DNA from 3 places in the Variovorax sp. 38R genome. Region 3 is predicted to be linked to each of the others. Evidence: riboswitches for the same ligand, from Rfam matches in the RefSeq annotation. Region 3 holds a riboswitch; each other region holds the start of a gene.
What was found. A riboswitch is a leader RNA that binds a small molecule or an ion and turns the genes downstream of it on or off. The one in region 3 is predicted to bind glycine.
Positions count from the first base shown of each region.

Region 1: linked by a shared signal. The riboswitch ahead of gcvT (glycine cleavage system aminomethyltransferase GcvT) and the one ahead of IG196_RS02170 (D-amino acid dehydrogenase) in region 3 are both predicted to bind glycine.
Region 2: linked by a shared signal. The riboswitch ahead of IG196_RS05790 (ABC transporter substrate-binding protein) and the one ahead of IG196_RS02170 (D-amino acid dehydrogenase) in region 3 are both predicted to bind glycine.

Region 1 is NZ_CP062121.1:2,527,315-2,537,689, forward strand. It holds gene IG196_RS11450 (hypothetical protein) at 120-368, shown strand; gene gcvP (aminomethyl-transferring glycine dehydrogenase) at 408-3,317, opposite strand; gene gcvH (glycine cleavage system protein GcvH) at 3,371-3,742, opposite strand; gene gcvT (glycine cleavage system aminomethyltransferase GcvT) at 3,814-4,989, opposite strand; glycine riboswitch at 5,037-5,141, opposite strand; glycine riboswitch at 5,158-5,244, opposite strand; gene IG196_RS11470 (N-acetylmuramoyl-L-alanine amidase) at 5,294-5,767, opposite strand; gene IG196_RS11475 (hypothetical protein) at 6,066-6,602, opposite strand; gene IG196_RS11480 (hypothetical protein) at 6,699-7,178, opposite strand; gene IG196_RS11485 (MFS transporter) at 7,317-8,510, opposite strand; gene IG196_RS11490 (AraC family transcriptional regulator) at 8,619-9,404, shown strand; gene IG196_RS11495 (TRAP transporter large permease) at 9,469-10,375, opposite strand, start outside.
Region 2 is NZ_CP062121.1:1,294,029-1,304,403, forward strand. It holds gene IG196_RS05785 (NADP-dependent isocitrate dehydrogenase) at 47-2,281, opposite strand; glycine riboswitch at 2,548-2,672, shown strand; gene IG196_RS05790 (ABC transporter substrate-binding protein) at 2,810-4,393, shown strand; gene IG196_RS05795 (ABC transporter permease) at 4,417-5,358, shown strand; gene IG196_RS05800 (ABC transporter permease) at 5,379-6,353, shown strand; gene IG196_RS05805 (dipeptide ABC transporter ATP-binding protein) at 6,357-7,976, shown strand; gene IG196_RS05810 (M81 family metallopeptidase) at 8,015-9,517, shown strand; gene IG196_RS05815 (M20 aminoacylase family protein) at 9,561-10,375, shown strand, end outside.
Region 3 is NZ_CP062121.1:497,957-508,331, reverse strand. It holds gene IG196_RS02205 (FkbM family methyltransferase) at 1-1,245, opposite strand, end outside; gene IG196_RS02200 (hypothetical protein) at 1,296-2,324, opposite strand; gene IG196_RS02195 (hypothetical protein) at 2,317-3,927, opposite strand; gene rfbC (dTDP-4-dehydrorhamnose 3,5-epimerase) at 4,030-4,578, opposite strand; gene rfbA (glucose-1-phosphate thymidylyltransferase RfbA) at 4,575-5,462, opposite strand; gene rfbD (dTDP-4-dehydrorhamnose reductase) at 5,504-6,394, opposite strand; gene rfbB (dTDP-glucose 4,6-dehydratase) at 6,391-7,470, opposite strand; glycine riboswitch at 7,589-7,678, shown strand; glycine riboswitch at 7,723-7,829, shown strand; gene IG196_RS02170 (D-amino acid dehydrogenase) at 7,921-9,228, shown strand; gene IG196_RS02165 (RtcB family protein) at 9,248-10,375, opposite strand, start outside.

The DNA of each region.
Region 1 (10,375 bases), 2.0 Mb from region 3:
CTGAGGCACGACGGGGCGCTGCCCCACGTGCTGCGCGCCTGCACGCCGTGTAGGCGCTGGCCGATTGCACGCAGCGCCAAGGGCCGAGATGATTGCGCTCCAGACTTCGAGAGCAAGCCATGAACCTGATGAGCGTCGATCTCTACCAGAGCACCACCGACCCCGACAAATTCCTGGCGCTTCCCGCCGGCACCGACCCCACCGAGCTCATGGGCCCGATGACTTTCGACCGGGACTATGCGCACATCAAGCGCTACCAGGCGGCCTTCGCGTTCGATCCGTCCGAAACCTACGCGGGTGTGAACGCCGCGAAGATCGCGGCGGACCTGCTCACCGTGCAATGGGCAATGTACCGCCGCGAAGGCTGAGCGGCGGCTGAGCGGCGGCTGGGCGCCGCCGCGTTCCCGTCAGGCCTCTTCGGCTTCCTGGTAGTCGCCCACCGGCACGCAGCTGCAGAACAGATTGCGGTCGCCGTAGACGTTGTCCACGCGGCCGATCGGCGGCCAGTACTTGGCCTGCTTGAGTTCGGCCAGCGGGAACGCGCCGAGTTCGCGCGAGTAGGGGTGGCTCCACTCGCTGCCGAGCAGGCTCGCAGCGGTGTGCGGCGCGTGCTTGAGCGGGTTGTCGTCCTTCGACCAGACGCCTTCTTCCACGCGGCGGATTTCGCCGCGGATGGCGATCATCGCGTCGACAAAACGATCGAGCTCGGCCAGCGGTTCGCTTTCGGTCGGCTCGACCATCAGCGTGCCCGGCACGGGGAAGCTCAGCGTGGGCGCGTGGAAGCCGTAGTCGATGAGGCGCTTGGCCACGTCTTCGGCGGTGACGCCGCTGGTGTCCTTGAGCGGGCGCAGGTCGAGGATGCACTCGTGCGCGACGTGGCCGTTGGGGCTCGCGTACAGCGTGGGGTAGTGGTCCTTCAGGCGCGCGCTGATGTAGTTGGCGCTGAGGATCGCGATTTCGGTGGCGGCCTGCAGGCCCTTGGCGCCCATCATGCGGCAGTACATCCAGCTGATCGGCAGCACGGCCGCATTGCCCAGCGGCGCGGCCGACACGGCGCCCACGCCGTTCGAGGGCACGCCGGCCGTGGCGTGGCCCGGCAGGTAGGGCACGAGGTCTTCGACCACGCAGACCGGGCCGACGCCCGGGCCCCCGCCGCCGTGCGGAATGCAGAAGGTCTTGTGCAGGTTCAGGTGGCTCACGTCGCCGCCGAACTCGCCCGGTGCAGCCACGCCGACCAGTGCGTTCATGTTGGCGCCGTCGACGTACACGCGGCCGCCGTGCTCATGCACGAGTTCGCACAGTTCCTTCACGCGGGTCTCGAACACGCCGTGCGTGCTCGGGTAGGTGATCATCACGGCGGCCAGGTGGGCGCTGTGCTTTTCGCAGGCGCGCTTCAGGTCGTCCATGTCGACGTTGCCCTGCGCGTCGCAGGCCGTCACCACCACCTGCAGGCCCACCATCTGGGCGCTGGCCGGGTTGGTGCCGTGCGCCGATGAGGGAATCAGGCAGATGTTGCGGTGGCCCTGGCCCTTGGCTTCATGGAAGGACTTGATGGCCAGCAGGCCCGCGTACTCGCCCTGCGAGCCGGCGTTGGGCTGCAGGCTGATGCCCGCGTAGCCGGTGGCTTCGCAGAGCCAGGCGCGCAGCTGTGCGTCGAGCTGGGCGTAGCCCTGCAGCTGCTCGGCGGGTGCAAAGGGGTGGATGTTCGCGAACTCGGGCCAGGTGATGGGGATCATCTCGCTGGTCGCGTTGAGCTTCATGGTGCAGCTGCCCAGCGGGATCATGCTGCGGTCGAGCGCGAGGTCCTTGTCCGAGAGGCTGCGGATGTAGCGCAGCATCGCGGTTTCGCTCTTGTGGGTGTTGAACACCGGGTGCGTGAGGAAGGCGCTGGTGCGACGCAGGTCGTCGGGAATCAGCGGCGTGGTGCTCTCGGCCAGCTCGTCGAAGCGCGGCATCGCGGTGCCGGCGGGCACGAACAGCGCCCACAGGGTTTCGATGTCGGCGCGCGTGGTGGTTTCGTCCAGCGAGATGCCCAGGTGCTGCTGCAGGCGCTGGCGCAGGTTGACGCCGCCGGCCTGGGCGCGCTCGATGATTGCGGCCGTGTCGTCGCCGGTGCGGATCGTCAGCGAGTCGAAGGCGGTGCTGTTCACCGGCTCGCGGCCCATCTGCGACAGGCCCTTGGCGAGGATGGCGGTGAGCACGGCCACGCGCTGCGCGATGCGCGTGAGGCCGTCGGGGCCGTGGTACACGGCGTACATGCTGGCGACCACGGCCGGCAGCACCTGCGCGGTGCAGATGTTCGACGTGGCTTTTTCGCGGCGGATGTGCTGCTCGCGCGTCTGCAGCGCGAGGCGGTAGGCGGGCTGGCCGTGCGTGTCGACGCTCACGCCGACGAGGCGGCCGGGCAGCGAGCGCTTGAACGAATCGCGGCAGGCCAGGTAGGCGGCGTGCGGGCCGCCGTTGCACAGCGGCATGCCGAAGCGCTGCGTGGTGCCGCAGACGATGTCGGCATCGAACTCGCCGGGGGCGACCAAGAGCGTCAGCGCCAGCAGGTCGGCCGCGACGATGAAGGCGGCGTCGCACTGGTGCGCGTGGCCCGCGAGCGGGCGCAGGTCGTGCACGTGGCCGGTGGTGGCGGGGTACTGCGCGAGCACGCCGAAGAACTCACCGCTCACCATCAGGTGCGGCAGCGTTTCCGACACGGTGCTCACCTTCACCTCGATGCCCAGCGGCGCGGCGCGGGTCTTGATGACCTCGATGGTCTGCGGGTGGCAGTCACCCGACACCAGGAACACGTTGCTCTTGCTTTTCACGCTGCGCTTGGCGAGCGTCATGGCCTCGGCGGCGGCCGTGGCCTCGTCGAGCATCGACGCGTTGGCGATGGCCATGCCCGTGAGGTCGCACACCATCGTCTGGAAGTTGAGCAGGGCTTCCATGCGACCCTGCGAGATCTCGGCCTGGTAGGGCGTGTAGGCCGTGTACCAGGCGGGGTTCTCCAGGATGTTGCGCAGGATCACGCCCGGTGTGTGCGTGCCGTAGTAGCCCTGGCCGATGAAGCTCTTGAACACCTTGTTCTTCGACGCCAGCGTCTTCAGCTCGGCCAGCGCGTCGGCTTCGGTCACCGGCGCGGGCAGGCGCATCGGCCGGGCACGGCGGATGGCCGCCGGCACGATGCCGTCGATGAGCTCCGCGCGCGTTTCCGAGCCGATCACCGGCAGCATGCGCGCCTCGTCCGCTGCATCGATGCCGATGTGGCGGGCGAGGAATTCTTCGGCGTTCTCCAGGGCTTGCAAAGAGGGAAGGGCGGGAATCGGCATGGCGGTGAGGGCTCGGGGGAAGAAGGAACGAAGGTGGCTGAAGACTCAGCGGATCAGGACTCGGCGGCGAACTTGTCGTAGGACGCTGCGTCGAGCAGGGCGTCGAGCTGTGCGGGCTCGCTCAGCTTGACCTTGAAGAACCAGCCGGAGGCCAGCGGGTCGCTGTTGGCCAGCGACGGGTCGGCGCGCAGCGCTTCGTTCACTTCGGTGATCTCGCCCGACACGGGCATGAACACATCGGCGGCGGCCTTGACCGACTCGACCACACCGGCGACTTCGCCCTGTGCGAAGGTCTTGCCGACTTCGGGCAGGTCGACGAACACCACGTCGCCCAGCGCGTCCTGCGCATGCACGGTGATGCCCACGGTGGCGGCGCCGCCTTCGGCCGCCACCCATTCGTGGTCCTTGGTGTATTTGATGCTCATGAAAAAACTCCTCGTGGAAAAAATGGAATCGGGGTGCAGAGCCTAGCCGGGTCTGCGGTGTTCAGTGGTGGTCAGCCGCGGTAGTAGCGCGTCGGCACGAAAGGCATCGTCGACACCTCCATCGGCACCGGCTTGCCGCGCACGATGGCCTGCACGCGCGTGCCGGGTTCGGCAAAGGCGGCGGCCACGTAGCCCATGGCCACGCAGCGGTCGGCCGTGGGACCGAGTAGGCCGCTGGTGACGGTGCCGATGTCATGGCCTTCGAGCGACTGCAGCAGCGTGCCGTCGCGCACCGGAATGCGTTCCAGCGCCACCAGGCCGACGCGCTTGCGCGTGAGCGTCTCGTGGTCGGTGTGGCCGGCCGCGCCCGAGGCGACGGCCGCCAGCTGGGCCAGCACCTTGGCTGCGCCCGGGAAGCCGCCTTCGCGCGCGCCGCCCGCGCGGCGCACCTTCTGGATCGCCCAGTTGAGCGAGGCTTCGACCGGGGTGGTGGTGGTGTCGATGTCGTTGCCGTACAGGCACAGGCCGGCTTCGAGCCGCAGCGAGTTGCGCGCGCCCAGGCCGACGGGTTTCACTTCGGGCTGCGCGAGCAGCAGGCGGGCGAGGGCGTCGGCGTCCTTGCCGGCCACCGAGATCTCGAAGCCGTCTTCGCCGGTGTAGCCGCTGCGGGTGACGAAAGCGGCAATGCCGCCGATCTGCACCGCGCCGCCGGTCATGAACACGAAACGTTCGATGCCGGGCGACAGCCGTGCCAGCGTGGCCGCGGCCTGCGGGCCCTGCAGCGCCAGCAGGGCGTGGTCGGGCAGGGGCTGCACTTCGCAGCGCGCGCCGATCTTGTCCTGGATGTGGGCGATGTCGGCCACCTTGCAGGCGCCGTTCACGATCACGAAGATCGAGCCGTGGCCTTCATTGAAGAACATCAGGTCGTCGAGGATGCCGCCTTCGTCGTTCAGCAGCAGGCCGTAGCGCTGCTTGCCGGCGGGCAGGTCGACCACGTCGACGGGCATCAGGGTTTCGAAGGCGGCGGCGGCGTCGGGGCCGACGAGACGCAGCTGGCCCATGTGCGAGATGTCGAACAGGCCGGCCGCATCGCGCGTGTGCTTGTGCTCGGCCATCAGGCCGGCGGGGTACTGGACCGGCATCGAATAGCCCGCAAAGGGCACCATGCGGGCGCCCAGCTCGACGTGGAGGTCGTACAGCGGTGTCTTGAGAAGTTGGGCGTCGGAGGAAGCGGAAGAAGCAGCCACGGGGCACTCCAAAGGGGCAGTCGAAATCCATGGCTGCAACGCCATGGGCCACCCCTGCTGTCCGCTTTACCTGAGAGATTCGCCCCACGATCGGGGTTTGCTCCTTCGGTGGGCCGCATGCAATGCCACGGCCTCTCTCCAGCAAGGAAACGCCGGTGGTTGCCGGCGTCTTGTCAGTCCTTTTGCCTGAGCGTTCGGGGAACCCCTGCGCCTTCGGCGGCCCCGTCGCGCGGGGCTCTCTCCTGACCCGGCGAGTGTAGTGGATCGCGGGGCCGGGGCTGGTGTCGAAGTGCTCGTGGGGGCCTCAGGTGTGGCAGCACCCCAGCGCCTGGGACGCTCTCAGTTGGGAGAGCGGCTTGGCGGAAGCGACCGCCACGGGAATGGCATCGGCCTCGCCATTCAGCACCAGGTGCTTGAACCGTTCCCAATCGAACAAGGTGCCCGGATCGGTGCGGCGATCCGGGTCCAGCTTGGCGTGCGAGACCACGTGGGCGAGGTTGGGGTACTTGGCCCAGCAGTGGCGAACGATGCGCGCCGTGATTTCGACTTGCCAGTCGGAGAAGGGGTCGAGTTTCTGCTTGTTCACGACCTCGATGCCCAGCGACCAGTGGTTGACGCGCTTGGCGCCGTCGTTCACATCGGGGTGCGAGGCCGCATTGCGCACGTGCCATGCCGCGAGCGCCTCCGGCACGCAGGCCCAGACGAGTTCACCGTGCTGGGGTTCGTCCTCATCGGGAACCAGCCAGTGGAACGAAGCCGCATCCGTCGGTTTTTTCATGACCGAGATGGCGCCGGAAGACGATCCGCCGGCCGTGGCATGGATGACCACCGTGGTGATGCCCATGATCGGATCGACCGACCGCTTCGTGGTGCACGTCGGCCAGTAGGGCTGGACGCCGGGGTACCAGGGCTCGTTGAGGGAGACTTCGCCCGGTCGTCTCGACTTGGGAAGCGTGAAGTGATAGCTCTGCGGATTTGGCATGCTGAACCTCCTTGTTTTGGGAGTTGGGTTCTAGCAAGCAGCCCCGGGGGCCCGCGTCCCCTGGTTGAGGGATGGCGACCCGTGGCCGCCAGGTTCAGTGCACGGTTTCGGCCAGCGGCAGCAGCTTGTCGATGCGCTCGCGCAGCGAGTCGGCGCGCTCGGGGCCGGCGGCTTTCTCGATCTCGGAGAGCATGAGCGCGGCGATGGTGAGCATGGCCTCGCGGTCGCGCGCCTCACGCAGGGCGTCGCGCATCTGGTTGGCGAAGCGCGGGTCGCGGCGCACGAACATGCGCTCGCAGATGTCGAACAGGAACATGCGCGTGGTGGCCAGCGAGCGCTTGCCGTCGAAGCTGTCGGCCGACGTGGCGACCTGGATCGGCTCGGCCGCCGGGACGGGCGTGGGGGCCGGCGCAGGTTGAGCGACGACCGGTCGCGCATCCTGCAGGTAGCCCCGCTGCATCAGCCCCTGGATCGCCTGCTCGGCCTCGACGCGGCTGGGGAACAGCGGACTGAAGTCGGTCAGCGAGCGCCGGCCGTCGGCCATGAGCAGCAGGGCGCGCTCACGTTGGCTGAGCGTGCGCTGCCCGGCCTGGAGTTCGTCGCGTGCCTTCTCGGTCTTGGTGGGAAACATGGCGGCCACAGCTTTCGGAGGTCGAAGGCTGCAGCATCGTTGCAAGTGGTGACACCTTCGTGAACCATTTGCCTACAGAGGGCATGCTGACGCGCGTCAGTTGCCCGCGCTGCTTTCCTTGCGGATCAGCCAGCGCGTGCCCACGCGCTGCAACTCGAGCGTCTTGCGGTCGGTTTCGGTCAGCGCATCGGCACGGTAGACCTGCCGGAACTCCGCACTGGCCGACGTGCCCTGGATGCTGATCACCAGCCCCTCGATGCCCACGCTGATGCGCGACTTGCCCGTGATGCGGGTGCGCCGGTCGGCCTCCCAGCGTTCGCGTGTCTGGCTGCGCGCGGGGGTGAAGTCGGGCGCGTAGGCGGCAAGGTAGCGCTCCACGTCGCGGGCGGACCAGGCCGCAGCCCAGGCGCGCACGGCGGTTTCCACTTCGGCGAGGGTGGCGACGGGGTTGGCCGAAATGACGGGTGCTGCCGCAGACGACGGCACAGGCGCAGCGGCCGGCGTGGCCGCGAAACCGGCCGTGGCCAGCAGGCCGGCGGCGGCGAGGCTGCAACCTTGGGCGGCGATTCGATGCATGGCGTCCTTGTTCCTTCTTCGGGTCTGTCAGGCTCGACGTCGAAGCTTGCATTGATTCTGGCAGTGAAAGAGGGCGCGTGCGGCGTCGAATCGCCTCCGGATTCCGGTGGGTCTGCGGCTCGGGGCGCGGGGCAGAACTCAGGCCGCAGCAGCCTCGCCCGCCATCACCTGCACCGTGCGGTTGCGAAGCCGCAAGGCCAGCACGGTCGCGACGCACAGCACGCACAGCACCACCGTGAGCGTCACGCCGAGCCCGCGCGCGTCCGACAGCAGGCCGAACAGCGGCGACACCAGCCCGCCGACCGAGAGCGCGAGGCCGAGCGTGATGCCGCTGGCCGTGGCCGGGTTGCGCGGCAGGTAGTCCTGCGCGAGCGTCACCTGCGCGGCGAAGGGCAGGAACATGCTCATGCCGAGCCACGCGGTGCAGGCCAGCGCCGCGGCGGGCGTCGAGGCGAGCACGAGACCCGCCATCGCCGGCAACGCGAGCAAATAGCCGCAGCGGATCGTGCCCATGCGCCCGATGCGGTCGCCGAGCCAGCCGCCGGCCAGCGTGCCGACGGCCCCTGCGGCGGTGAAGGCGGTGAGCGCCGCGGCGCCCTGGAAGGTGGTGCCGTGCAGGTCGCGCGTGATGCGCAGCGACAGCATCGACAGCACCGTGACGTAAGGGATCGACCAGCCCACGATGGTCGCGACCAGCAGGCTGAAGGCGCGCCAGTCGTTGTGCGGTTTCAGCACCTGGGCGCGGGCCTGTGCGGCGCGCGCCGCCGCGGCGGCCGCGTGGCTGGCGACGGCACCGCGCCGCGCGTTCACCGCGACCCACACCACGCCCATCGCCACCGCAGGAATGCCCAGCAGGTAGCTGCGCGACAGGCTGCCGCCGCCCACCACCGTGGCCGCCAGCACGGGCGCGAACGAGGCGCCGATGGTGCCGCCCACCGAGAACACGCTCATCGCTTTCTGCGAAGCGCCGCCGGCCGCGCGCGCGGCCACGGTGGCGGGCGGGTGGTAGGCCGCGATGCCCAGCCCGCACAGCGCGACCGCGATCCAGGTCAGCAGGTAGCTCTGGCTCAGGCCCGCCAGCACCACGCCCAGCGCCGCCACCAGGAAGCCCACGGGCACGAGCCAGGCGCGCGGGTGGCGGTCGGCGTACAGGCCGAACAGCGGCTGCACCACGCTCGACAGCCCGGTGGCCGCCAGCATCAGGCCGCTCACGGCCGTGTAGCTGTAGCCGCGCTCCAGCACCATGAAGGGCAGCAGCGCGGGCACGAGGCCCTGGTAGAGGTCGTTGACGGCATGGGTGCCGGTGAGCAGCCCGAGTCGGCGCGTGTTCATGCGATGGCTTCTTTCTTCGATGTCCGGTTTGAGAAAAAGGGAGGAAAAGCCATCGTAGGAAGACACGGAAAGATGTTCTCGCTACGAATGTGCAAACATCGTCGTGAAATGGACAAACTGAACTTGCGCCCCGAAGAAGGCGAATCGACCCCGCGCGCCGTGGCCGTGCTCGCCACCGATCCGGCGGGCGATGCCTTCATTCCGCCGCATGCGCACCGCCGCGGCCAGCTCATCCATGCGATTTCGGGCGTGATGATGGTCAGCGCCGCGGCCGGCAGCTGGGTGGTGCCGCCGGGGCGCGGCGTCTGGGTGCCGCCGGGCATGACGCACCAGATCCGCATGGCGGGCGAGGTGCAGATGCGCACCGTCTTCGTCGAGCCTGGCACGCGCGCCGACCCGGGCACCGACTGCCGCGTGATCCATGTGGGGGCGCTGCTGCGCGAACTGATCGTGGCGGCCGTGTCGCTGCCACTGGACTACGCGCCGGGTGGGCGCGACGAGCGCGTCATGGAGCTGATCCTCGACGAGATCGAGGCCGCGCCCGCGCTGTCGTTGCATGTGCCGATGCCGCGCCACGCGCGCCTGGCCGCGCTGTGCGAGGCGCTGATCCGCGACCCCGCGCAGCCCGCCACGCTCGACGGCTGGGCCGCGCAGCTGCACATGAACGCGCGCACGCTGGCGCGGCTGTTCGAACGCGAGACCGGCATGACCTTCGGCGCGTGGTGCCGAAAGGCGCGGCTGCTGCTGAGCCTGCCGCGGCTGGCCGCGGGCGCGTCGATCCTGGAGGTGGCGCTGGCGCACGGCTACGAGAGCCCGAGCGCTTTCACCGCGATGTTCCGCCGCACGCTCGGCATGCCGCCGAGCCAGTACCTGCAGCAGGAACCGAAGCGCTGAAACGACACGGCGGGCGGCCCGTGAAGGCCGCCCGCCGTGTGCGGGTGGGCGTGGCGCCGCGCGGCTACCGGCTGTAGACCAGGTCGCGCAGCGACAGCGAGACCCAGGGCACGTAGGTGATGACCATCAGGCAGGCCAGGATCACCAGCACGAACGGGATCAGGTGTCTCACGATCCGGTCGAGCGAGATGCGCGCCACCGTACAGGCCGCGAACAGGTTCACGCCGAAGGGCGGAGTGATCATGCCCAGCGCCAGGTTCACCACCATGATCAGGCCGAAGTGCACCGGGTCGATGCCGAAGTGCACCGCCACCGGCGCAAGGATCGGCGCCAGAACGATGATGGCCGCGCTGGTCTCGATGAACATGCCGATCACGAACAGCGCCGCGTTCACGCCCAGCAGGAACATCGCGGGCGACTTCAGCACTTCCTGCAGCCAGTGGCCGATGGCGTCGGGCACGCCGGCGCGCGTGATCAGGAACGCAAACAGGCCGGCGTTGGCGATGATGAACATGATCACCGCCGACGACAGCACCGACTTGCGCAGGATCGCGAACAGGTCGGTGATCTTGATCTCGCGGTAGATCACCATGCCCACGACGAGCGCGTAGAACACCGCCACCGCCGAGGCTTCGGTCGGCGTGAAGATGCCGCCGTAGATGCCGCCCAGAATGATCACCGGCATCAGCAGCGCCCAGCCGGCCTGCCACAGCGCGCGGCCGAAAGGCATGCGGCCTTCACCGTCGGTCTTGCCCCAGCCCTTCCACTTGCAGTAGACCCACACGAACAGCATGAGCGCCAGGCTGATCAGGATGCCGGGGCCGAAGCCCGCGATGAACAGCTCGCCGATCGAGACTTCGGCGCTCACGCCGTACAAAATCATCGGGATCGACGGCGGAATGATCACGCCCAGCTCGGCGCTCGTGGCCTGCAGCGCCGCCGCGTACGACGTGGGGTAGCCGTGCTTGATG
Region 2 (10,375 bases), 800 kb from region 3:
AGGCTTCCGGGTCAGCACAGACCCGGAAGGCGCAGGCACAGCGCGATCAGACCGCCGGTGCCAGCACCGCGTTCAGCGTGGCGCTCGGGCGCATCACGGCTTCGTACTTCTTCGGGTCGGCCAGGTAGTAACCGCCGATGTCCACGGGCTTGCCCTGCACGGCCGCGAGTTCGTCGACGATCTTCTTCTCGTTGGCGGTGAGCGCCTCGGCGAGCTTCTTGAACTTGGCTTGCAGGTCCTTGTCCTCGGTCTGCGCGGCGAGTTCCTGGGCCCAGTACATGGCCAGGTAGAACTGGCTGCCGCGGTTGTCCAACTGACCGGTCTTGGGCGACGGGTTCTTGTTGTTGTCGAGCAGCTGGCCCGTGGCCGCGTCGAGCGTCTTGGACAGGATCTTGGCTTGCGCGTTGCCGGTCTTCAGGCCCAGGTCCTCCAGGCTCACGGCCAGCGCGAGGAATTCGCCGAGCGAGTCCCAGCGCAGGTGGTTTTCTTCCACCAGCTGCTGCACGTGCTTGGGGGCCGAGCCGCCCGCGCCGGTTTCATACATGCCGCCGCCGGCCATCAGGGGCACGATCGACAGCATCTTGGCCGAGGTACCCAGTTCCATGATGGGGAACAGGTCGGTCAGGTAGTCGCGCAGGATGTTGCCGGTGGCGCTGATGGTGTCCAGGCCGCGCACGACGCGCTCCAGCGTGTAACGCATGGCACGCACCTGGCTCATGATCTGGATGTCCAAGCCCGTGGTGTCGTGCTCGTGCAGGTACATCTTGACCTTGGTGATCAGCTGCGCCTCGTGCGGACGGTAGGCGTCGAGCCAGAACACGACCGGCATGCCGGAGTTGCGTGCGCGGTTGACGGCCAGCTTCACCCAGTCGCGAATGGCGGCGTCCTTGACCTGGCACATGCGCCAGATGTCGCCCTTTTCGACGTCTTCGCTCATCAGCACTTCGCCGGTGTCCAGGTCGGTGATGTTGGCGATGCCGTCTTCGGCGATCTCGAAGGTCTTGTCGTGCGAGCCGTACTCTTCGGCCTTCTGGGCCATGAGGCCGACGTTGGGCACGGTGCCCATGGTCTTGGGGTCGAAGGCGCCGTGCCACTTGCAGAAGTTGATGATCTCCTGGTAGATGCGGGCGAAGGTCGATTCGGGCATCACGGCCTTGACGTCCTTCAGGCGGCCGTCGGCGCCCCACATCTTGCCGCCGTTGCGGATCATGGCGGGCATGGATGCATCGACGATCACGTCGTTGGGCGAGTGGAAGTTGGTGATGCCCTTGGCCGAGTCGACCATAGCCAGCTCGGGGCGGCCTTCGTGGCAGGCGTGCAGGTCGCGCTTGATCTCGTCTTGCGTGCTCTGGGGCAGCGTGGCGATCTTGTTGTACAGGTCGACCATGCCGTTGTTGACGTTGATGCCCAGCTCGTCGAACAGCTTGCCGTGTTTCTCGAAGGCTTCCTTGTAGAAGATCTTCACGCAGTGGCCGAACACGATGGGGTGCGAGACCTTCATCATGGTCGCCTTCACGTGCAGCGAGAACATGACGCCGGTCTTGTGCGCGTCTTCGATTTCCTTTTCATAGAAGGCCAGCAGGGCCTTCTTGCTCATGAACATGGAGTCGATGATCTCGCGGTCGAGCAGGGCGACCTTGGGCTTGAGCACGATGGTCTTGCCACTCTTGGTGATCAGCTCCATCTTGACGTTGCGCGCGCGGTCCAGGGTCATGGACTTTTCGCCGTGATAGAAGTCGCCGCCGTGCATGTGCGAGACGTGCGAGCGCGAGGCCTGGCTCCACTCGGCCATGCTGTGCGGGTTCTTGCGGGCGTATTCCTTCACGGCGCGGGGCGCGCGGCGGTCGGAGTTGCCTTCACGCAGCACGGGGTTCACGGCGCTGCCGGTGCACTTGTTGTAGCGCGTGCGGATGTCCTTGTCCTCGTCCGAGGTCGGGTTCTCCGGGTAGTCGGGAATCTTGTAGCCCTTGCCCTGCAGTTCCTTGATGGCCGACTTGAGCTGCGACACCGAGGCGCTGATGTTGGGCAGCTTGATGATGTTGGCGTCAGGCCGCAGCGTGAGCTTGCCCAGTTCGGCCAGGTTGTCGGGCACCTTCTGGTCGTCGCTCAGGAACTCGGGGAATTCGCCCAGGACGCGGGCGGCCACCGAGATGTCGCTCGTCGTCACGTTGATGCCGGCCGGCGCGGTGAAGGCGCGCACGATGGGCAGGAAGGCGTAGGTCGCCAGCAGCGGCGCCTCGTCGGTGAGGGTGTAGACGATGGTGGGTTGCTTCGTGCTCATGCGCTTGCTTCCGTAGGTTCTGGGTTGTCGAGAGGGCTGAAATTTCATTGGGCGAAATGGACTTTCGCCGGAGCCCCCCATTGTCGCCCGGTCGAGCCCGGGCGCGGTCGGAGAAACCCCGATGACCCCGCTGCCGCGGCCCATGCCACTCCGTGGCACGCAAACTGCTTTGAAGAAAGCATCCAGGAGAAATGCCTGGCTCGATGCGTCGAGCTGGTGCATTACCGAAGGCGATAGCCCATAACGCTCAGGTCCCAAGACTGGATTTTTCTAACGCTGGAGAGCGCTGACCGGCCCCCTTGCAGGGACCGAGGGCAGCCGCCGAAGGGGCAAGCCCTGCGCGATGTGCGTGCAGGGTGAATCTCTCAGGCAAAAGGACAGCAGGGGCACGCCGCGCGATGAGCGCGGTGTGTCCGTGTTCGCTCCGGAGCCTTTTCCATGACCTGTTTCCCGCACCGCCGCACGACGCCCGCGCCCCCGGCGTTGCCCGCGCGCGCGCCCCTCTTTTTTCAACCGGAGAACTGACCCATGCTGAAGACACGACAACTGAAAGCCCTGTTCGCAGGTGCCTTGCTGGCCGCGGCAGCGGCCTCCTCCTTCGCGCAGGACACCGGCAAGGTGCTGCGCCTCGTGCCGCAGTCCGACCTGAAGATCCTCGACCCGATCTGGACCACCGCCTTCGTCACGCGCAACCACGGCTACATGGTGTACGACACGCTCTTCGGCGTGGACGCCCAGGGCAAGGTGCTGCCGCAGATGGTCGACAAGTACACGACCAGCGCCGACGGCAAGACCTGGACCTTCACGCTGCGCAAGGGCCTGGCCTTCCATGACGGCAAACCCGTCACCCCGGAAGACGTGCTCGCATCGCTCAAGCGATGGGGCCAGCGCGACGGCCTGGGCCAGAAGATGTTCACCGCCCTGGACAAGACCGAGGCGGTCGATGCCAACAGCTTCAGGTTCGTCTTCAAGGAGCCCTTCGGCATGGTGCTCGACGCGCTGAGCAAGCCGTCGTCGAACCCGCCCTTCATCATGCCGGCGCGCGTGGCGGCCACACCGGCCGACAAGCAAATCGACGACGCCACCGGCTCCGGCCCCTACATCTTCAAGAAGGACGAATACCGCCCCGGCGAAAAGATCGTCTACCTGAAGAACACCAAATACGTGCCGCGCACCGAGGCGCCGTCGGGCACGGCCGGTGGCAAGAACGTGTACGTCGACCGCATGGAGTGGATCGTCCTGAAGGACGCGCAGACGCAGGCCAATGCGCTGGCCAACGGCGAGGTCGACATGATCGAGTGGGTGCCCTCCGAGCAGTACACCGCGCTCAAGAACAACCCCGCCATCACGCTCGACAGCCCCGTGTCGAAGGGCTCGTTCGCGCTGCACCTGAACCACCTGATCCCGCCCTTCGACAACCCGAAGATCGCGCAGGCGGCCTTCATGGCCATCAACCAGGAGGCGCTGATGCGCGCCCAGCTGGTGCACAAGGAGCTGTACAACGGCTGCGCATCGATCTACCCCTGCGGCTCGGCCTTCGCCTCCGACAAGACGGGCTACTTCACCGGCAAGCCGCAGTTCGAAAAAGCCAAGGCGCTGCTCAAGGAGGCAGGGTATGACGGCAAGCCCGTGGTGCTGATGTACCCGGCCGACTTCGCGGTGCTCAACAAGTTTCCGCCGGTGATGGCGCAGCTGCTCAAGCAGGCCGGCTTCAACGTCGACATGCAGTCGATGGACTGGCCCACGCTGGTCACGCGCCGCGCGAAGAAAGATCCGGTCGACAAGGGCGGCTGGAACCTCTTCATCACCGGCTGGGGCATTGCCGACAACATGAACCCGATGTTCTTCGCGCCGCTCACGGGCAATGGCGAGAAGGGCTGGTTCGGCTGGGCCACCGACGACAAGCTGGAGCAGCTCAAGTCCGACTTCCTTGCCAGCAGCGACGAACCCCAACGCAAGGAGCTGGCCACCGCCATCCAGCAGCGCGTGTACGACACCGGCATCTACGCACCCATCGGCGAGTACAAGCCGCTCACGGCCTACCGCAAGGGCGTGGTGAGCGGCGTGGTGCGCTCGCCGGTCGCCGTGTTCTGGAACCTGAAGAAGAACTGACGCGGCCGGACCCGGGAGTCACCATGCTGCTTTTTCTTGCACGCCGCATTCTCTCGACCGTGCCGGTGCTCGTCATCGTCGCGCTCATCGTGTTCCTGATGCTGCGGCTCGCGCCCGGCGACCCCGCGGCCGCCATCGTGGGCGACAGCGGCACCAGCGAGAACATCGCCAAGGTGCGCGAGCAGCTGGGGCTCAACGAGTCGCTGCCCGTGCAGTTCTTCCACTGGAGCGCGCAGCTGCTGCAGGGCAACCTCGGCGAGTCGTACTTCATGAAGAAGACGGTGGTCGAACTGATCGGCCAGCGCATCGAGGCCACGGTGTCGCTCGCGGCCGTGACGCTGGTGGCCACCATCCTCATCGCGGTGCCGCTCGGCGTGCTCGCGGCGTGGCGCCACGGCGGCTGGCTCGACCGCATGCTGATGGGCTTCTCGGTCATGGGCTTTTCGATCCCCGCGTTCGTGATCGGCTACGTGCTCATCTGGATCTTCGCGCTGCACCTGCAGTGGCTGCCGGTGCAGGGCTACCAGCGACTGAGCCAGGGGCCTTTGCTGTGGCTCAAGCACCTGATCCTGCCGTCGATCACGCTGTCGATCATCTACGTGGCGCTGATCGCGCGCGTCACGCGTGCGGCCGTGGCCGAGGCGATGACCGAGGACTACATCCGCACCGCGCGCGCCAAGGGCATCTCCGAGACGCGGCTGCTGATGCGCCACGCGCTCGCCAACGCGGCCATTCCCATCGTCACGGTCATCGGCATCGGCATTGCGCTGCTGATCGGCGGCGTGGTGGTCACCGAAACGGTGTTCGCCATTCCGGGGCTCGGGCAGCTCACGGTCGACGCGGTGCTGTCGCGCGACTTCCCGTTGATCCAGGGCATCACGCTGTTCTTCTCCGTCATCTACGTGCTCATCAATCTGCTGATCGACCTGAGCTACCTGGTGTTCGACCCCCGCATCCGGTACTGAACGAAGTGAACGGAAACACCATGACCGATTCGACCCTTTCCATGTCGGCCGCCGCAGCAGCCGGAGCCGCAGCAGTTGTGCCGGACATCGCCATCGAACCGCTGGCACCGCCGCAACGCCGCTCGCTGCTCACGCGCATCCTGGCCGACTGGTCGGTGCGCGCGGGCGGCAGCGTGCTGCTGCTGCTCGTGCTGATGTCGCTGGCCGCGCCGTGGCTCGGCACCATCGACCCCACGGCCATCGACCCCGGCAGCGGCAACCTCATGCCCGGCACGCGCGGCGAGTTCAACAGCCTGGCCGGCGACACCTTCGAGCATCTGTTCGTGATGGGCACCGACAGCCTGGGGCGCGACATCTGGAGCCGCACGCTGTACGGCGCGCGCGTGTCGCTCACGGTGGGCGTGGCCGTGGCCGCGCTCGCCATGGTGCTCGGCATGCTCGTGGGCCTGCTGGGCGGCTACTTTCGCCGCATCGACAGCGTGATCATGCGGCTGATGGACGGCGTCATGGCCATCCCCGGCATCCTGTTCGCGATCAGCCTCGTGGCGTTGTTCGGCGGCAGCCTGCTCACCGTGGTGGTCGCCATCGCGGTGCCCGAGATTCCGCGCGTGGCGCGGCTGGTGCGCTCGGTGGTGCTCACGGTGCGCGAAGAGCCGTACGTCGAGGCGGCCATCGCGCTCGACACGCCGACCTGGAAGATTCTTGCGCGGCACATCCTGCCGAATGCGATTGCACCGCTGATCATCCAGGCGACCTATGTGTGCGCCTCGGCGATCCTGGTGGAGGCCATCCTGTCGTTCCTCGGCGTGGGCCTGCCGGCGGACATGGCGACCTGGGGAAACATCATGGCCGAGGGCCGCGCGCAGTTCAACCAGTATCCGCACAACGTGCTGTTCCCGGGCATCTTCCTGGCGCTCACCGTGCTGGCCGTGAACATCCTGGGCGACGGGCTGCGCGACACGCTCGACCCCAAGTTCAACAAGCGCGGAGGCTGAGCCATGACGCAACAAACCCCCGTACTTTCGGTTCGCGACCTTGCCATCGCATTGCCGCGCGGCGGCGACCGGCCGCATGCGGTCGACAAGGTGTCCTTCGACGTGCCGCCCGGCAAGATCGTCTGCCTGCTCGGCGAATCGGGCTCGGGCAAGTCGGTCATCGCCAATGCGGTGATGGGCCTGCTGCCCGCGGGGCTCGCGCCGGTGCGCGGCACCATCGAATTGCAGGGCGAGAACCTGCTCACCGCGCCGACGTCGCGCCTGCGCCAGTTGCGCGGCCCGTCGATGGCGATGGTGTTCCAGGAGCCGATGACCGCGCTCAACCCCGTCATGACCTGCGGCGCGCAGATCGATGAAATGCTGGCGCAGCACGTGCACATGGGCGCGGCCGAGCGGCGGCAGAAGATACTTGCGATCATGGCGCGCGTGCGGCTGCCGGAGCCCGAGCGCATCTACGCCTCGTACCCGCACCAGCTCTCGGGCGGACAGCGCCAGCGCATCGTGATCGCGATGGCACTCATCCTCAAGCCCGCGCTCCTGATCTGCGACGAGCCGACCACCGCGCTCGACGTGACGACGCAGGCCGAGATCCTCAAGCTCATCCTCGAACTGCAGACCGAGAGCGGCACGGCCGTTCTCTTCATCACGCACGACTTCGGCGTGGTGGCCGAGATTGCCGACGAGGTGGTGGTGCTGCAGCTCGGCGCCATGATCGAGAAGGGCGACAAGATGGCGGTGCTCACGGCGCCGCGCGAGCCCTACACGAAGATGCTGCTGGATGCGGTGCCCGAGCTTTCCGCGCACAAGCGCCCGCCGGTCGTGGACGCTTATCCGCTGCTCAACGCGGTGAACATCTGCAAGACCTACGTCACGGGCAGCTGGCCCGGCAAGCGCCGCACGGTGAAGGCCGCGCGCGACGTGTCGCTCGCGGTGCGGCCCGGCGAAACCGTGGGCATCGTGGGCGAATCGGGCTCGGGCAAGTCGACGGTGGCGCGCTGCATCGCGCGGCTGATCGACCCGACCTCGGGCGACATCTTTGCCGATGGCCGGTCGGTCGCGCATGCCAAGGGGCGCGCGCTGTCGCCGTTCCGGCGCACGGTGCAGGTGATCTTCCAGGACCCGTACCGCTCGCTCAACCCGCGCCAGACCGTGGGCGACTCCATCGTCGAAGGGCCGGTGAACTTCGGCACGCCGCACGGCCAGGCCTGGGCGCGGGCGGAAGAGCTGATGCGTCTGGTGCGCCTGTCGCCCGACGCGTTGCGCCGCTACCCGAGCGAGTTCTCGGGCGGCCAGCGCCAGCGCATCTCGATTGCACGCGCGCTGGCCTGCGACCCCAAGGTGTTGATCGCCGACGAGGCGGTGTCGGCGCTCGACGTGTCGGTGCAGGCGCAGATCCTGCGGCTGCTCGACGAGATCCAGCAGCGGCTGAAGATCGGCATTCTCTTCATCACCCACGACCTGCGCGTGGCCAGTCAGATCTGCGACAGCGTGATCGTCATGAGCCAAGGTGAAATCGTGGAACGCGGCTCAGTGCGCGACGTGTTCTTCGCGCCGCAACACGACTACACGCGCAAACTGCTGGCAGCCGCGCCGGGTCGCGACTTTGCCTTTGCACGCAGCTGAAATTCCTTCGTTCCCACGTCAATGAAAAAAAGGATGCCATGAAAGTCTTCATCGCCGGTTTCCAGCACGAGACCAACACCTTCGCACCCAGCAAGGCCGACTGGGCCGCGTTCAATGCGGGCTCCAGCTTTCCGCCGTACCGGCGCGGCGCAGCGATCGTCGAGGCCTACGCGGGCCGCAACATTCCCGTCGGCGGCTTCATCGATGCGGCGCGCGAGAAGGGCTGGTCGCTGGTGCCTTCGGCCTGGGCCGGCGCCACGCCTTCGGCGCACGTGACCGAGGACGCTTTCGAGCGTATCTCGGGCGCCATTACCGAAGACCTGGCGGCCGCGCTGGCCGATGGCGGCATCGATGCGGTCTACCTCGACCTGCACGGCGCGGCCGTGACCGAACACCTGGAAGACCCCGAGGGCGAGCTGATCGCGCGCATCCGCACGCTCGTGGGCCCTGACGTGCCCATCGTCGCGAGCCTGGACCTGCACGGCAACATCACCGCCCAGATGCTGGCCGAGGCCGATGCGCTGGCCACCTACCGCACCTACCCGCACATCGACATGGCCGACACGGGCCGCCTGGCCGCGACGCTGCTGGAGCGCCGCATGGCGCGCGGCGCGCGCGAGCCGCTGCATGCGCGGCGCTTCACCTTTCTGCTGCCGTTGAATGTGCAGTCGACCATGATCGAACCCGCCGCGTCGGTGTACGGGCTGCTGAAAGCGCTCGACGCGCAGCACGACGCGGTGCTGAGTTTTGCCACCGGTTTTCCGGCTGCCGACATTGCCGAATGCGGCCCGGTGGTCTGGGGCTACGGTGACGATGCCGGCGCGGCCGTGGCCACGCTGTACGAGCGCATCGACCAGCCGCGTTCGCAGTGGCGGCTCGACGTGCTCGAGCCGCGCGTGGCCGTGGCGCGCGCGCTCGAACTGGCCGAGGGCGCGAGCCAGCCGGTCGTCGTCGCCGACACGCAGGACAACCCCGGCGCGGGCGCCGACAGCAACACCACCGGCATGCTGCATGCGCTGCTGGCCGAGGGCGCGGGCAAGCGTTTTCCAGGCAAGGTCGCGCTCGGGCTGATGTTCGATCCGGCCGCCGCGGCCGCGGCACACGCCGCGGGCGTGGGCGCGCAGATCCGCATCGCGCTCGGCACCTCGGTGCCCACATGGGGCGGCCAGTTCAGCGACGCGCCGGTCGAAGGCGTGTTCACCGTGACGGCGCTCAGCGACGGCCAGGTGAAGGGCAAGGGGCCGATGTCGCGAGGCGGCACGGTGTCGCTGGGCCTGAGCGCCTGCCTGGAGATCGAGGGCGTGCGCATCGCCGTGGCCAGCGGCAAGAGCCAGATGCTCGACCGCGAGTTCTTCCGTTACCTGGGCATCGAACCCGAGGCGATGAAGGTGCTGGTCAACAAGAGCTCGGTGCATTTCCGGGCCGACTTCGCGCCCATCGCCAGCACCATCCTCGTGGCCAAGGCGCCGGGACCGATGGCCGCCGACCCGGCCGACCTGCCGTGGACGCGGTTGCCCGCCACGATGGCGCTGCGGCCTTGAGCAACGCTCGCTTTTCTTTCTTCCACCTCACACAGAGCACACGATGCCTCAGAACGCACAGCACTACCTCGAGTACATGAGAAAGCACGCCGCTGAATTCGTGACGGTGCGCCAGCAGATCCACCAGAACCCCGAGCTCGGCTTCGAGGAATTCGGCACCAGCGACCTGGTCGCCGAGCGCCTCGCGGCCTGGGGCTACGAGGTCGAGCGTGGGCTGGGCGTGACCGGCCTCGTCGGCCGCCTGAAGCGCGGCAGCGGCACGCGCACCATCGGCATCCGCGCCGACATGGACGCGTTGCCCATCGAGGAGAAGACGGGCCTAGCCTACCGCAGCGGACGGCCCGGCATCATGCACGCCTGCGGCCACGACGGCCACACGGCCATGCTGTTGGGCGCGGCCAAGTACCTGGCACAGCACGGCGAGTTTTCGGGCACGCTGAACCTGATCTTCCAGCCGGCCGAAGAGGGCATGGGCGGCGCCGTGAAGATGATGGACGACGGCCTGTTCGAAAAGTACCCGTGCGACGCGGTGTACGCCATGCACAACTCCCCGGGCCGCAGGCAGGGCGACCTGGTGTTCCGCGAAGGCGCGGCCATGGCCTCGTCGGACTACGCCACCGTCACGCTCACCGGCGTGGGCGGCCACGGCGCCATGCCGCACCGCACGGCCGACCCCATCGTGGCGGCGTCGAGCATCGTCATGGCGCTGCAGACCATCGTCTCGCGCAACGCCGATCCGCAGGAGATGTCGATCGTCACCGTCGGCGCCATCCATGCCGGCAAGGCCAACAACGTGATCCCGGAGACCTGCACGCTGGAGATCAGCGTGCGCTCGCTCGATCGCGAGGTGCGCGTGCT
Region 3 (10,375 bases):
GGTCAGCAAGGATCGCAACGCACTTTTTATCTTTGGATGCGTCGATAAAAACCGACGAATACGAGACCCAGCGCGCCAGTATGTGCTTTGCTCAATGGCACTCAACCTGCTCAGTTCGAGCCTCTGACGCTCGACGACTGATTCAAACTGTTTGGCAACCGCAAGAACCGCCTCCAGCGATCGCATCTTATTTTCGGCGTCGGCGCGACGCCTATCGCTGTCATCGAGCATCGTCTGTGTCGACTGAAGCTCATTTTTTAAACTCGCAGCTTCCTGTCGGAGCTCATGAAAAGTGAGGCCAGGCGGACGAGCTGGCTTCGCCAGAAAATCGTCGAACTCCTGCCGCAACGCAGCGTGCGCGGCCTCTGCCACCAAGGCCGTCGGCGAAGCGTCTTTCCATTCGACCCTTCCCCATCGCGGCGTCTGCCAGAGTGCAATCCGAAGATCCTCACGGGATGAGATAGTTTTGAGAATGCAATTGTGCTCAGCCAACAAGGGCGAAAGCGAGGGCGTATCGCCGCGACTCGCCCACAACCCTGATTCGTAAGCCCATGGAAATATCTGCGCCTGCTCTCCGTGAAAATTATTCGGTGCGAACGCGGGAAACGCGAAGTAGTGAACGGTCAGCCCGGCCGAAATTAAAAGCTCGGCCAAATCGAGGACGACAGGCTCCTCATTACATTCGAGCCAAAAAGCAGGGCCACCCGGTAGAAGAAGTGAGCGATCGGATTCGAGTATCGAATATTCAAGCCCCTCGACATCCATCTTGATCAGATCAAAACCACCATGCTCTCGAAAAATATCCGACAGCCTGACGAAACTCGTCTTGGAAACCAACTCAACGCGCGTCTCATCGGTAGTGCCGGCGAATGACAATGACCCGAGATTGCTTTCGTCATATCGCCCCGTCAACTCTTGCCCGCCGGGAACAACAGCGGCCTCAATCACGGAGGCTGGAACGCGGACCAAGCTTTCCACATTTTTTCGCAGTGCCCGCGCCACAACTGGATTGGCCTCGACAAATGCAAGGGCCGAAACCTCTGCTTCGGCCGTCAGGCCGATGCCAAAAGTCCCAACAAAAGACCCAACATCCAGAACACGCACCGGGCCACGTGGCAATGCATTCGCGACGAAACGCACCTCGTCGTGCGCCCACTCGCCGTACGCGGAAAGAAAGCGTCCGATCAAGTCATCTGCTGCTTCCGGCACGCAAAGCGCACCGTACCGCGTATCAAGAGATTTCATAAAGATCGACACTTTTAAGAAAATAAAAAATCAGCGAGGCAAGCTGCTTTTCAAACATGATTGCTCTCACACCAACTCCGAAAAGTATCGACTCCAACTGCAAAGGGATCCGAATACAGACTATGGAGTTCAGGACTATTACGCCAGAAAATTCGATGAGAACGCGGCACGGCAACTCCGTCGTCATAATGGCTATACCGCCACCACCCGGCCGGCAATCCTTTGATTGCATGATGAATTAATCGAGAGCGATACCAGCGAAGGAGCTCAAAAACCTCAGACCGCCCCTTTGAATACAACTCCAATTGCTCTTCACCCACGGAATTTACCTTGGTGAAATGAAAAAATCTGAGCAACGCATCTCCCGCGTAAATTTCCCCGACCCCATCAATAGAAATTGGACGATTACCAATATTCCAGCTGGCCACGTTGTAACCAGGATCTCTCAACACGGCGACATTGTCGAAAAGAGCGGGAGCCAAATCGCACCAGCGCTGATCGGTGAACAGCCCATTGGGGATATCGTCGTGACAAAACTCTCGGAGCCGCTCCGCCCACCAATTTGCAAAAAGATGGCCGTCCGGGCAATTTCTCACTGCAACAAACCCAAGGTTATAGACTCCGTGTTTCAAGCAGGAAATTTCATTGCCTACCACACCGATCCGGGTACGCTCGGGCGTCAAGAGATGAGGCGTCAGAACAACTGCTCGGCTTTCAAGCAACTTCTCAACGTGAATCAAAGGGGCAAATAAAGCGATATCGGGATCGATATACAAGACCCTGTCGGCGCCACTCGCCAATATTCTTTGAAGCATCGGCCCCTTGACTGCCGTACACAACTCGACTACGTCATGCCCAAAAACCCACGGATGGTGGCTTGGAACATCGAGTTCATAAACTCGCACCACATGGTCGAAATCTTCATCGTCGAGATTGAATTCAAAACCCTCCGGCTCCCGATCAGAAAGGCACAACCACAAAATCCAATCCGGATGATGCTTTCGAATCGTTTCAGCAAGTACGCGTGCGCGATCCAGATAGCTGAATGAAATGCTTGTATAACAATGAGTACTAGGCAAGGGAAACCTCTTTCAATAGCAAGTCCGCAGTACCTCTTGAGCGCAGGAGTTGCCCCCTTGTGAGCGTTTCATTGGCTCGCTGCACAACTTCTCCCGTCATGAACAACGCCCTTAGCTCAATTTCTGTGGCGACGCTCATGCCTCTTTTTTCGTCAGCGGCGACCACTGCTGGCCACACATTTCCAGCATCCCTTCGAGCAACCAAGAATGCCCCGGCAGCAAGGGCTTCGAGGGTTACGAAGGAAAAGGTCTCATAACAGCTCGACCAATTGATTACCACATCAATTTCATATTCAAGAACTGCTTCAATCATTGCATCAGCATTTCCGGGCTTGACCTCGACCAGCACCTCTGTCAAACCCTTCAATTCAGCTTTTCCGAATCCGAGGCGAAAAAATTGATAGCGCTCATCTTCGGCATGATGCTCGACAATCTTCTTGAAAGTCGCCCACCCTTTGTGCGGGGCTGCAGCCCCCAGGTGAGCAACACGCAAAGGTCTGCGCTGGATATGGTGGGAGGGCATCCCCAACTCGACGTGCGCCAATGGGAGAACCAAGGCCTTGGAATGGGGAAATGCGCCCCTGCTTTTCCAAAAATTCAGCGCCGTTTCCGAGGGTGCCAAGACAATCGGTTGAAGTTCGTCGAACAAACGCCTTAAATTTTCGAGGTGGAGACGTCTGTCGCCCCCCTCACAACAGACCATGCATGCTGAGGACTCAACCGAAGGCGCATTGCAAAATGCAATGTCATTGCGCAGCAGAAATGGATTTGTGCAAAGGCTGAAAAAATCATGCACCCATAACATGGGAGTCCCTGCAGTGCAGATTCGGGACAGTTTAGCCACCGTTTCCACGGAAAAACCCATCAAATGATGAATCACCAAATTCAAGGATTTTTGGCACTCATCTGCAGCCAGAGGCAACGAAGTCAATAAATCGCTCAGTCTGACAACTCCCTCGCGCTTGCCGTTCAATGTCAGCACTAGAAAAGTAGCGTTCTCGGCGGTCGCGTCAGCAAGAAATGGCAACGGGAATGCGGGGCAAAGATGCACATAGATCCAGCCAGCCTCGGTCAGCACTCCTTGTTCAATGGCGATTGCCGTCTGGACTCCGCCAACGCTTTTTAAATATTGATCATGACTCATGGAAATGATCGCAGCGCCCGCGCTCTTCTGGAATGCCGAAGAAATGAGTTGCTGGACAAACTCCCCGTCGAGCGGTGAATCAATGTCAAAAACCGGGGTCCAGCCGATTGCCCGTAGTCGCGCAGGACGGGCAGTCAGAACAATATCTTTTCCGCTTTCGGCGGCACGTCGCGGGGGAACGGCGGCGCGCCCTTCCTTTGCGCCATAAACTGCGTAGTGATTCAGCGGATTTAGATCCCCGGCCGCGACATCGGGATACGCGTGAAGATAAAACTTGGTGTCGAACGACGGACTAGGGTTTCGACCTTCACGCCAGCCGTGGGAAGAGTAATGCTCAAGGGGATCTAATCCTGCGGCCGCAACATCCGGATATTTCTCCAAATAAAAATCGGCATCGAACAATGCTGATGCTGCAATTTTTTCCAATGGCCAATCAGGATTGGGCACGATTTTCTTCATTTATCTCAACCCTTCAAATCAATCCTGGTGAATCAGTCATCGATTCACTCACCTAGCCAAACCCAATTTTCCGCATCGGCTGCTGGGCCGACAGGTCGAGGCTCACTCGAATAGAGCGGCCTCCGAGAAGCTGGACCCTTGCTGATCCTTTTGAGACAACAATGGATCCAACCCGGCGACAGGCCATTGGATATTCAAATCGGAGTCATTCCACACAATGCATTTTTCGTGTGAAGGCGCATAGTATTCAGTTGTCTTGTACAGAAAATCGGCCGACTCACTCAAAACAAGAAACCCGTGCGCAAAGCCTGCAGGCACCCAGAATTGCTTTTGATTTTGCTCATTGAGCTCTACACCGACCCACTGACCAAACGTCGGGGACGATTTGCGGATATCCACAGCCACGTCATAGACCGTGCCGCGCGTTACCCGCACCAACTTTCCTTGCGGTTGCTGAATTTGATAATGAAGCCCGCGCAGCACGCCTTTTGCAGAGCGTGAATGGTTGTCTTGCACGAAGGAAACATGTTTTCCCACGGCGGCGTCAAATGCGGCCTGATTGAAGCTCTCGAAGAAGAAGCCGCGTGCATCGCCGAAGACCTTCGGCTCGATGATCAGCACCTCAGGAATTGCGGTCGGTGTGGCCTTCACGAGCGCACCTCCTCAGCCAGCAGATGGCTCAGATATTTGCCGTATCCGTTCTTCTGCAGCGGCGCAGCCAGCCTCGCCAACTGCTCGCGGTCAATGAACCCATTGCGCCACGCAATCTCTTCAGGACACGCGATCTTCAGCCCCTGCCGATGCTCCAGCGTCGCAATGAACTGCCCCGCTTCGAGCAGGCTTTCGTGCGTGCCGGTATCCAGCCATGCATAGCCGCGCTGCATGATCTGGACATTCAGCTGGTTGAGGTCCAGATAGGCTTGGTTGACCGCGGTGATTTCCAGCTCGCCGCGCTCGCTGGGCTTCACGGCCTTGGCGATGTCGACGACCTGGTTGTCGTAGAAATACAGACCGGTCACGGCGTAGCTGCTCTTGGGCTTGACGGGCTTCTCTTCGATGCTGCTGGCCTTGCCGTTGGCATCGAAGGCCACCACGCCGTAGCGCTCGGGGTCATGCACGTGGTACGCGAACACGGTCGCGCCGCCCTGCTTCGCATCAGCGTCCGACAGCAGGTGAGCAAAGTCATGCCCATAGAAGATGTTGTCCCCCAACACCAGCGCACTCGGCGAATTGCCCACGAACTTCTCGCCGATGATGAAGGCTTGCGCCAGGCCATCGGGACTCGGCTGCACCGCGTACTGCAGGTTCATGCCCCACTGGCTGCCATCGCCCAGCAACTGCTGAAAGCGCGGTGTGTCCTGCGGCGTGCTGATGATCAGGATGTCACGCATGCCGCCGAGCATCAGCGTGCTCAGCGGGTAATAGATCATCGGCTTGTCGTACACCGGCAGGAGCTGCTTGCTCATGGCGAGCGTGGCGGGGTGCAGGCGGGTGCCGGAGCCGCCGGCGAGGATGATGCCTTTGCGTTGCGTCATGGGGGTCTTCTTCTGTTGGGGCCGGAAAAATCAGTCGGTCGTCAGAGCGTCTCGCGCAGCATGCGCGCGACGCCTTCCTGCCAGGGCGGCAGGCGCAGGCCGAAGGTGGTCTGCAGCTTGGTGGTGTCGAGCCGCGAGTTGTGCGGCCGCGTCGCGGGCGTCGGGAAGGCGCTGGTGGGCACGGCTTCCACGGCCTGCGGGCCGGCCTTGAGTTCGACGCCGGCTTGCTGCGCCATCTCGAGCACGAAGCGCGCGTAGCCGTGCCAACTGGTCTCGCCACCGGCGATGGCGTGGTACAGCCCGGCCTTGGTCGGGTCTTGCAGCGTGGCGCGAATGGCGTGCGCGGTGATGTCGGCCAGCAGCTCGGCGCCGGTGGGGGCACCGAACTGGTCGTCGATGACGGTCAGCTTGTCGCGCTCCTTGGCCAGGCGCAGCATGGTCTTGGCGAAGTTGCCGCCGCGTGCCGCATACACCCAGCTGGTTCGGAAGATCAGGTGCTTCGCGCAGTGCTTGGCGACCAGCTGCTCGCCTTCGAGCTTGGTCTGGCCGTACACGCTGAGCGGGCCGGTCGCGTCGTCTTCTTTCCAGGGGCGAGTGCCGCTGCCGTCGAAGACGTAGTCGGTGGAGTAATGCACCATGAGCGCGCCGATCTGCTGCGCGGCCTCGGCCACCACGCCGGGCGAGGTGGCGTTGAGCTTGCGCGCAAAGTCGGGCTCGCTCTCGGCCTTGTCGACGGCGGTGTGTGCGGCGGCATTGACGATGACGTCAGGGCGCACGGCCAGCACCGTCTCGGCCAGCTGCTCGGGACGGCTGAAGTCGGCGTGGAAGTCGGTGCTGTCGAAATCCAGCGCGACCAGTTCGCCGAGCGGCGCAAGGCTGCGCTGCAGCTCCCAGCCGACCTGTCCGCCCTTGCCAAGCAGCAGCAGCTTCATGCGGCGGCCTTCGCCGTCGTGGCGTCGTACTGCTTCTCGACCCACTCGCGGTACGCGCCGCTTTGCACGTTGCGCACCCACTCGCCGTTCGCGAGGTACCACTCGACGGTCTTGCGGATGCCGGTGCCGAAGGTCTCGGCGGGCTTCCAGCCAAGCTCGGCCTCGAGCTTGCGCGCATCGATGGCGTAGCGGCGGTCGTGGCCCGGGCGGTCCGTGACGTAGGTGATCTGTTCCTTGTACGGCTTGCCGTCGGCGCGCGGGCTCAGCTCGTCGAGCAGCGCACACACGGTGTTGACGATCTCGATGTTGGGCTTCTCGTTCCAGCCGCCGACGTTGTAGGTCTCGCCGAGCCGGCCGGCTTCGAGCACGCGGCGGATGGCGCTGCAGTGGTCCTTCACGTAGAGCCAGTCGCGCACCTGCATGCCGTCGCCGTACACGGGCAGGTTCTTGCCAGCCAGTGCATTGACGATCATCAGCGGGATCAGCTTCTCGGGGAAGTGGAACGGGCCGTAGTTGTTCGAGCAGTTGGTGGTGACCACCGGCAGGCCGTAGGTGTGGTGCCAGGCGCGCACGAGGTGGTCGCTGGCGGCCTTGCTGGCCGAGTACGGGCTGTTGGGCTCGTACTTGTTCTCTTCGGTGAAGGCCGGGTCGGTCTTGGAGAGCGAACCGTAGACCTCGTCGGTCGACACATGCAGGAAGCGGAAGGCCGCCTTCTGGTCGGCCGGCAGGGCGTTCCAGTAACCGCGCACCGACTCGAGCAGGCGGAAGGTGCCGAGCACGTTGGTCTGCACGAAGTCTTCCGGTCCGTGGATCGAGCGATCCACGTGCGATTCCGCGGCAAAGTTCACGACTGCGCGCGGTTTGTGTTCGGCCAGCAGGCGGTCGAGCAGCGCGCTGTCGCCGATGTCGCCTTGCACGAAGACGTGGTTCGCGTTGCCCTTGAGCGATGCGAGGGTCTCGAGGTTGCCTGCGTAGGTCAGCTTGTCGAGGTTCACGACGGGCTCGTCGCCCTGCGCGATCCAGTCGAGTACGAAATTGGCGCCAATGAAGCCTGCGCCGCCGGTAACCAGGATCATGGAGTCCCTCGCCTGTAGAAAAAAGTTTGCTTTACGGAAAATTAACAGTCAATTATCCCATCGGCGTGACCTGCGGATGTACAGGGCTTGGCCGGCTTGCGGGGCCCGCCTACAATCACAAACAATTGCAGGAGAGCGGGCCTCACGGAGGCCCTACCGAAGGCGCAAACTCCCATAAACGCTCAGGTCGGCCCGACGAAGTTCCAAGTGCAAACAAGGAACATCGGCAAGGGGTCAGTACTGCACTCATCGATACAGCCGTCTGGAGAGCCGCCACGCCATGTGGCGCACCGAAGGAGCAAACCCGCTGCGGGTGCAGCAGGGTGAATCTCTCAGGTACCGAGGACAGGGGGAGCGGCAACTTGGACATCGGTCGTCCGGTTGCTTGCTATTGGTTCAATAGCACTCCACGCCCGCCGTTCAAGCGCTGCAAACTCAAAGGTACTTGCAATGCGTGTGATCGTTCTTGGCGCCGGCCTGCTCGGCGTGACTTCGGCCTATTACCTCCAGCAACTCGGTCACGAGGTGACCGTGATCGATCGGCAGGCCACCCCGGCCGCCGAAACCAGCTTCGCCAACGGCGGCCAGATCTCGGTCAGCCATGCCGAACCGTGGGCCAATCCGAGCGCGCCGTTGAAGGTGCTGCAATGGCTCGGCAAGGAAGATGCGCCGCTGCTCTTCCGCATCCGCGCCGACATGCGCCAGTGGCTCTGGGGTCTGCAGTTTTTGCGCGAATGCACCCCCGCGCGCACCCGCCACAACATCGAACAGATCGTGCGTCTCGGTACATACAGCCGGGAAATGTTGCAGCAATTGCGTCGAGACACCGGCCTGAGCTATGACCAGCGCACGCAGGGCATCCTGCACTTCTATACGACGCAGAAAGAATTCGACGGCGCCCTCAAGCCTTCCGAGCAGATGCGCGCCCTGGGCTGCGAGCGCCTGGTCATCTCGGCCGACGAGGCCATCCGGATCGAACCCGCCCTCGCCCACATCCGCCCGCAACTCGCCGGCGCGACCTACACCGCCGAAGACGAGTCGGGCGACGCCAACCGTTTTGCGCGCGAGCTCGTGAAGCTGGCCGAAGCGGCCGGCGTGAGGTTCCTCATGAGCCACACCGTGACCGCGCTGCGCGAAGCCGGCGGCAGCATCGACCACATCGAGGCGACCGACAACGAAGGCCGCTTCCAGCGCATCCGCGGCGACGCCTTCGTGCTCGCGATGGGTTCGCTGAGCCCGCTGTACGCCGCGCCGCTGGGCATCCGCCTGCCGATTTACCCGGCCAAGGGCTACTCCGTGACGCTGCCCGTGAAGGACGCATCGAAGGCCCACCAGGTCTCGCTGACCGACGACGAATACAAGCTGGTGTTCTCGCGCTACACGTCCGAGTCGGGCGACCGCCTGCGCATCGCCGGCACGGCCGAACTCAACGGCTACGACCGCGACCTGAACCGCGTGCGCTGCGAAGCGATCGTGCGACGCGTCGAAGAACTCTTCCCCGGCGCCGGCGATACCGAGCGCGCGCAGTTCTGGACCGGCCTGCGCCCGGCCACGCCGAGCAACGTGCCGCTGATCGGCAAGACCAAGCTGCCGAACCTGTTCCTCAACACGGGCCACGGCACGCTCGGCTGGACGCACGCCTGCGGCTCGGGCAAGTCGATCGCGCGCATCGTGAGCGGGCTCGCGCCCGAGGTCGACTTCGCGTTCGCCGGCATGCCGGCGCCCGCGCCGCGCGCCGTGCAGCCCGCACTGGGCTGACACGACACGCACCCTCGGGTCACGCCTTGAACGTGACCCAGGGCTTGAGTCGCACGGCGCAGCGGATGAGCCCTGCGCTTTCCTGCGCGTCGATCACCGCGCCGATCGGCTTGTAGGCCTGCGGCGCCTCTTCGATGCGGCGCTCCTCGCGCAGCGTCACGCACTGCCAGCTGGCGTCCGCATCATCAGGTGCAGGCCGCATCGCGCGCACTTCCTGCCGCCGCATGCGCCGACCGGCGCCATGGCTGCACGACCACAGCCAGTCTTCATGGCCCAGCCCGGTCGCGAGGTACGAGTGATCGCCCATCGACCCCGGAATCAGCGCGAGGTCGCCCGCGTGCGCCGGCGTCGCGCCCTTGCGATGGATGTTCATGCCGTGCTCGCGCAGCACCACGTTGTGCGGCACGTCGACCACCAGCGTCGACGCCGTCGCGCCCAGCAGCTCGGCGAAGTCCTTGCGCACCAGCTCGGCCAGCACGACGCGGTTGGCCCACGCATAACGCGCGGCCACACCCATGGCCTCGAGGTATTCCTGCGCCAGCGGTCCGGCCAGACCGTACAGCCCGCTCTTCGGATGGCGCAGGCCCTGCGGCCACTCGGCCCGCGCGCGGTCCATCCAGCGGCCTCCGACATGGAACCCGATGTCGCGCGAACCGCTGTGGATCATCACGACGACCTCGCCGGCCTTGAGCCCCGCGCGGTACGCCGCGTGCCGGTCCATCACCTGGTCGACCACCTGCAGCTCGACGAAGTGATTGCCGCTGCCCGGCGTGCCGAGGCACGGGTCACGGAACACCTCGTGGCGCGCGCCGGTGTAGGCCGGCGGTGCGTGCCGCGACTGCCCGCCGAAGCTCGCGAGGCCGATGCACGCGCCGATCTCGGCCTGCAGCCGATCGCGGTCGCAAGAGGCCCAGAGCCCATCGCCGCGCACCGCGTCCAGGAACGCCGCCGGCCCTTCGTCGAACAGCGCGCGAAACGCCGCCGTGTGCACCGGCACGTCGCGCCCGTTGTCGAGCAGGCTGCGCGTGAGCCGCGCAAGCAGCTGCGTCTTGTGCGGCGCCACCTGGTCCAGCGTGAGGCCGGTGGTCAGCAGGCGCATGCCGCAGTTGATGTCGGTGCCGACCGCTGCGGGAATCACGAAGTCGCC